DNA from 3 places in the Candidatus Stoquefichus sp. SB1 genome. Region 1 is predicted to be linked to each of the others. Evidence: predicted binding sites of a transcription regulator. Region 1 holds the regulator's gene; each other region holds the start of a gene.
The links. Region 1 encodes HrcA, which represses chaperone genes, less so after heat shock. Its sites were predicted from a motif close to TTTTAGCACTNNNNNNNNNNNAGTGCTAAAA; they were not measured.
Positions count from the first base shown of each region.

Region 1 (2,281 bases):
GCATATTCAATTTTTCGAGAGTTTATCCAAGTCATATATTAGAAGTGATAGAAATGTTAAGTTGGATGTATGTTGTTGGTATAACAATTCTTATTTTTGGGTTATCTAAAAAACATCGCCAAAGAATTATTGAATATATAGATATTATTTTTCCTTTTTTATAGTTGTTTTATTGGAGGGGGATAACAATGAATATTTTGTTTTCGGTTTGTATGATAATTATTTATCTGATTTTGGGATATATTATCTATAGTGATTTAAGAGCAGAGCAATTGAAATGTAAAAAAATAGAAATGATTAACTTTGTGACAATGACTATAAGTGTGCTATTATGGAATGTTTTTATTGTTACAACAAAAAAGCAACCTTATGATTGGTTTGAATTAGTGAGTTCAATTATTGTCAATATTCTTATTGCTTGGGTTTTGTTTGGAAAGACAATGTATGTGAATCTAAAACATATGTCAAAAGATAGTTTGCCTTATAACCAAAAGCAACATCAAGAAATAATAAAAACATATATCAGAAATGTGTTATTTTTAATTGTTTATGTTTTACTAAGTGTTGTCTATATTTGTATTTCAAAATCATAACTGAATTGGATTCAGTTATTTTTATTTTTTAGCACAAAAGGGTTGACAGTGCTAAAATGATGAGTATAATGTAATTAGCACAAAAGGAAAAAGAGTGCTAAAAGGAGGTTGGAGTATGCTAACAGCTAGACAATTACTTATCTTAAAATGTATTGTTGAAGAGTTTGTTGAAACAGCCGAGCCAGTTGGGTCGAAGGCATTGATGGCAAAGTATCAGCTGCCTTATTCAAGTGCAACGATACGTAATGAAATGTCTTTCCTTGAAGAACATGGATATTTAGAGAAGACACACACATCTTCAGGTCGAATTCCTTCAACAGAAGGTTATCGTTTCTATGTGAATACACTTATGCAACCAAATGTTGATGATGAAGTGAAAAATCAAGTTGCAACGATTTTAGGTGACCGGCATCGTTCGTTGAATGAAATTATTCAAGAAAGTTGTCAAATGTTAAGTGAATTAACGCATTTAACAACAGTTGCCTTAGGACCGGATTCGGGTTATGAACATTTACAGAATATTACACTTGTTCCGTTGACTGCACATAGTGTAACAGCAATTATCGTAACTGATAAGGGACATGTTGAAAATCGTAACTTTAATGTTAAAAACAATGCTTATTTGGAAGATTTAAGAAGTTGTGTGAATGTCATGAACGAATTATTGGATGGAACGCCCATCAATCAGGTGGCATTTCGTTTAGAGCGAGATGTAAAGCCAATCTTAAGTGCAAGAATTAAAGAACATGAGATTCTATTTAATGCATTTTTAGAAGCTTTCATGAAATTTGCGAATAGTAATGTTTATTTTTCGGGTAAAGAAAATTTGTTATATCAGCCTGAGTATAACGATGTCAATAAGTTGAGACGTTTGGTTACAGCTTTTGAAAATTCGCAGTCATGGAAAAGTTTAGAGCCAATTGCTTTAGAAGAAGGTGTCAGTGTGAGAATTGGCAGTGAGTCGCCAATAGAAGATTTGAGCGATGTATCTGTTATATCTGCATCATTTAAAACAGGCAATGAGTCTAAAGGATCAATTTCTGTCATTGGGCCGACGCGTATGCCTTATGAAAAGGTGGTTTCTTTAGTTGAGTATATTTCAGAAAGCTTAGAGCAAGTGCTGCTAAGTGAAGAGGATGATGAAAATGATGAATAGAGGTGAAAGAATGGCAGAAAAGAAGAAAAAGGATGTTGAGGAAGAAACTGTTGATGAAACATTAGAAGAGACAGCAGAAGCAGACAAAAAAGATGAATCAGTAGATAGTCAGTTGGCTAAACTAGAAGAAGAAGTGAATACATGGAAGACAGATTATTATAAGGTCTTTGCTGACATGGAAAACTTGAAAAGAAGACTTGAAAAAGAACATCAGAATTCATTGAAATTTATGATGCAGTCTTTTATCGAGGAATTACTCCCAGTTGTTGATAATTTCGAACGTTCTTTAAATGTAGAAAATCCAAGTGAGGAGATTCAAACATTCTTAAAGGGATATCAAATGATTTTTGATCAATTAATGGCTATCCTAGAAAAGAATGGTGTAGAAGTGATTGAAGCTCAAGGTCAGGAATTCGATCCTAATTTCCATCAAGCAGTTATGACTGCAAATGATGAAAATTATGGTCATAACATTGTGGTTGAAGAACTTCAAAAAGGTTACAAATTGAAAGATCGCGTTATTCGTGCATCT
Region 1 covers NZ_LN852692.1:188,391-190,671, forward strand. Annotated here, with positions in the region: gene BN1865_RS00955 (hypothetical protein) at 1-164, shown strand, start outside; gene BN1865_RS00960 (hypothetical protein) at 189-593, shown strand; gene hrcA (heat-inducible transcriptional repressor HrcA) at 709-1,749, shown strand; gene grpE (nucleotide exchange factor GrpE) at 1,742-2,281, shown strand, end outside.

Region 2 (2,281 bases), on a different contig from region 1:
CATTTTTTCTCTATCAGAAACCATATATGGAGAAACATATCCTTTATCATATTGCATACCTTCAGCAACTTCTAATTCAGTATCAAAACTATTAGATTCATCAACACTGATAACACCATCTCTACCAACTTTTTCCATAGCTTGTGCAATGATCTTTCCAATTTCATTATCACCAGCAGAAATTGTTGCTACACTTTCAATATCATTACTTGTTTCTACAATATGTGATTTATCTAAAATATATTTAGCAACTTCCTTACTTGCATAATCAATTCCTTCACGCATTAATACTGGATTAGCACCTTTTTCAACAGCTTTTAAACCATTTTGAATCATAGTCTGTGCAAGAATAGTTGCTGTTGTTGTTCCATCACCAGCAACATCATTTGTCTTATTAGCAACTTCATATACTAATTTTGCACCCATATTTTCAAAAGCATCTTCTAATTCAATTTCTTTTGCAATACTCACACCATCATTTGTAATTAATGGTGAACCATATCCTTTATCTAAAACAACATTACGTCCTTTAGGGCCGATTGTGACTTTTACTGCATCAGCTAAAGTATTAACACCAGCTAACATAGCATCTCTAACATCTTTAGAAAAACGAATTTCTTTACTCATGTTTTATTCCTCCTATTCAACAATTGCTAAAATATCTTCTTCTTCTAAGATCATATATTCAGTTTCATCATCTTTAAATTTTGTACCTGAATATTCTTTAAAAATAACAGTCATACCTTCCTTTAAATGATCATCACATTTTGGACCGACTGCGACAACAGTTGCTTGATTACTTGCTTGTTCTTTAGGGGCAGTCAAAATAATCCCACTAGCAGTTTGTTTTGCTGCTTCCTCTTTTTTTAAAATAACATAGTCATGTAATGGCTTTAACATTTTTATTCCTCCTTTGTTATTTAGCACTCATAACTATAGATTGCTAACACTGATAATTATAAACTGTAATATGAACTGAATATGAATTTTTAGCACATTCTTTTATCAAGTGCTAAAATTCTATTTTTCTTCTTAGAATTTTGTTGTATGATAGAGATAGGAAGGTGAAATGATGAAAACAAGACAAGATGCTATTCAATATTGTTTGAATTTTGAAAATGTATATGAAGATTATCCATTTTCAGATTTGAATTGGACATGTATGCGTCATTTGGAAAATCGTAAAGTTTATGCATGGATTTTTGAAAGACAAGGCAATATTTGGATTAATGTGAAAGGAACAAGAGGTTGGTTGGATTTTTTTAGAGAAAAATATGATTCAGTTATTCCAGGATATCATTTAAGTAAAGAGCATTGGAATTCCATTATCCTAGATGGGACAGTGTCATTAGAAGATATTCAAGCCATGATTCAGGAAAGCTATGATTTAACATTACCAAAGAGAAAACAAAAGAAACTTGTGGATTGATGAAATTATCGTTATAATATTTTTGTGACAAAACGTTTTATGCAATAGATAGACATAATCTATTGTCACAACGATTATGACAGATATTGGTAAGGAGGAAAAATAAATGAAAGCTATTTTTAATCATTGTAATATTAATGTGACGAATTTAGAAAAGAGTATTGCTTTTTATAAAGAGGCATTAGGATTAGAAGTTATTCGTGAAAAAGAAGCCAGTGATGGAAGTTTTAAACTTGTTTATTTGAGTGATGGAGTTTCACCATTTCAATTAGAATTAACTTGGTTAAAAGATCATCCTCAAAATTATGAGTTAGGAGAAAACGAAAGTCATATTTGTCTTACTGTTGATAATTATGATGAAGCTCATGCATTGCATCAAAAAATGGGTTGTATTTGTTTTGAAAATGAAGCGATGGGATTATATTTTATTCATGATCCTGATGATTATTGGTTCGAGATTGTTAGAGAGAAGTCATAGAGATATGATCTCTTTTTTTATTGACAATATCGTTTAACGATAATATACTAAAATTGAAGATAATATCGTTAAACGATATTAAGGAGTTGATCATGCATGCCAAGAGTCCAATTAAAAACTTTAACAGAGCAAATGTATTATGTTTTATTAGCATTAAAAAAAGAAAGATATGGAGTAGAAATATCACAATACATTGAACAACTCACCCATGGAAGAGTTGTTCTTGGACCAGGAACATTATATGCAATTCTTTCAAAATTTGAAGATGAAAAATGGATTCAGGAAAAAAAGTCAGAAGGGCGTAAGAGAAGTTATATCATAACAAATATTGGTCGTATAATGCTAGAAAAAGAATATCAGCATCTTTTAGAAAT
Region 2 covers NZ_LN852693.1:432,966-435,246, reverse strand. Annotated here, with positions in the region: gene groL (chaperonin GroEL) at 1-627, opposite strand, end outside; gene BN1865_RS03265 (GroES family chaperonin) at 640-900, opposite strand; gene BN1865_RS03260 (MmcQ/YjbR family DNA-binding protein) at 1,073-1,429, shown strand; gene BN1865_RS03255 (VOC family protein) at 1,536-1,907, shown strand; gene BN1865_RS03250 (PadR family transcriptional regulator) at 2,004-2,281, shown strand, end outside.
Region 2: BN1865_RS03265 (GroES family chaperonin) is a predicted target of HrcA. The motif match lies at 988-1,018, and genes of this name have one in related genera.

Region 3 (2,281 bases), on a different contig from region 1:
GATGATTCTCATGATGTGTTGATTGACCATGGTGTTCATCTTTCTTATTCTCATTGAAATGCTGTTCATGACAGTTTGTATGTCCTAAAATACATTGTGTTTGAGATGCCTCATTGTTGGCATAGCCTTGCTGGCCAATGCAATTAGATTGAACTGTGCTCATAGATATTGCATTAGTTGTAGGTTCCTGATTAGCTGGATAGGCAGCAACATTTTGCAGCTGCATAATAGCTAGTAGCCCCATTATAACAAAACTACATATAAAAAGATATTTTATTTTTCTCATATGAAATCCTCCTTATCACTAATAATACGATTACCTAACAGAAAAACTTTCAAAAAAAATAAAAAACTTATAAGTTTTCGCTTATAAGTTTTGTACATTATTTAATGATTGTACCTTCACATGGAGCACCAGCAGCATTTGATTCATCTGTATCAATATGCATTGCTAAAGCATAACTATCACTGACACGGCAAACAACATCACCAAATGTTAATGATCTACCATCAGTTTTTACTTCAACACTGACAACATCTTTATCCGCTACACCAAATTCAGCAGCATCTGCAGGTGTCATATGAATATGACGTTTTGCAGCAATGACACCACAAGGAATTTCAACCTTACCAGCAGGTCCTATTAATTGGCATCCTTCAGTTCCTTCAATGTCACCAGATTCTCTAACTAATGCTTTAATTCCTAATGATCTTGCATCTGTTAAAGACACTTCAACTTGAGTAGCATTACGTGTAGGTCCTAAGATAGACATTTTTGTTTCACCTTTTGGTCCGACAACTGTAACTTTTTCTGCACAGGCAAATTGCCCTGGTTGAGAAAGGTCTTTCTTGTTTGTTAATGTATAACCTTCACCAAATAATGTTTCTAAATCTGCTTGAGACAAATGAACATGTCTTGCAGAAGTTTCGACTAAAATTGTTTTTCCCATATATATCCTCCTATTAACATACATATCTTACAACTTTTTTATGTTTTTGCAAAGGTATTTACATTATTTTTCCTATTTAATTCATTATATTTAATAAAATTTATTAAAATAATAAAAAAATATCTCTTTGAAATAAAATGTTTTTGTTGATAAAAAATGCAAAACCTATACGTATCAACGGTTTTAAAGAATATTGCTGGAAAATAATGAAAAAAAATTTATTATAAATTTAGGAAATGTATAAATATAAACTAAATACTTTACAATATAAACAAAATATAGTATGATAGGAACCATTAAAAGGGGGATAAATGCATGAAACAAGAAGAAAATAATCAAAAAAGCCTATATAATCCTGCATTTGAACATGATAATTGTGGAATTGGTGCCGTTGTTAATATTGATGGAGAAAGAACACATCTTACAGTTTCCAATGCACTTAAAATCGTTGAACAGCTTGAACATCGTGCTGGTAAGGATGCAAAAGGTGAAACTGGGGATGGCGTTGGTATTTTAACACAAATTCCACATGCTTTTTTTAAAAAAAATATCCATGATTTTTCTTTGCCTAAAGCAGGATGTTATGGTGTGGGAATGTTCTTTTTTCCACAGAATCAATTTGAATGTAATCAAGCAAAAAGAATGTTTGAATCAATTGTCAAAAAAGAAGGAATGGATTTTTTAGGGTGGCGTGAAGTTCCTATTATGGCAGATGTATTAGGAAGTCAGGCACTTGTTGCGATGCCCTATATTATGCAAGGCTTTATCGCAAAACCAGCACATATAGAAAGTGGTTTGGCATTTGATCGACAATTGTATATTGTGCGAAGAATCTTTGAACAAAGTTATGAAGATACATATATATGTTCTTTATCTTCTCGAACAATTGTTTATAAGGGGATGTTTTTGGTTGGCCAATTGCGTCAGTTCTTTTGTGATTTACAAGATCATGATTATAAAAGTGCAATTGCATTGGTCCATTCACGTTTTTCAACAAATACAATGCCTTCATGGCAACGTGCTCATCCAAATCGTATGATTGTGCATAATGGAGAAATCAACACCATTCGAGGGAATGCAAATAATATGCTTTGTCGTGAAGAAATTATGCAAACGGATGTTTTAGATACAAGTAAAGTTTATCCTGTCGTTAATGTCAATGGCTCTGATTCTGCCATGTTAGATAATACACTTGAATTTTTGGTGATGGCAGGGGTGGATTTGCCTCGTGCAGTCATGATGTGTATACCAGAACCGTGGGAAAAAGATGCAAGTATGTCTAAACTTAAAAAAGATTTTTATGCATATAATGCGACAATGATGGAGCCATG
Region 3 covers NZ_LN852696.1:967,731-970,011, forward strand. Annotated here, with positions in the region: gene BN1865_RS17370 (hypothetical protein) at 1-286, opposite strand, end outside; gene BN1865_RS17375 (PduL/EutD family phosphate acyltransferase) at 384-950, opposite strand; gene gltB (glutamate synthase large subunit) at 1,266-2,281, shown strand, end outside.
Region 3: gltB (glutamate synthase large subunit) is a predicted target of HrcA. The motif match lies at 1,075-1,105, and genes of this name have one in related genera.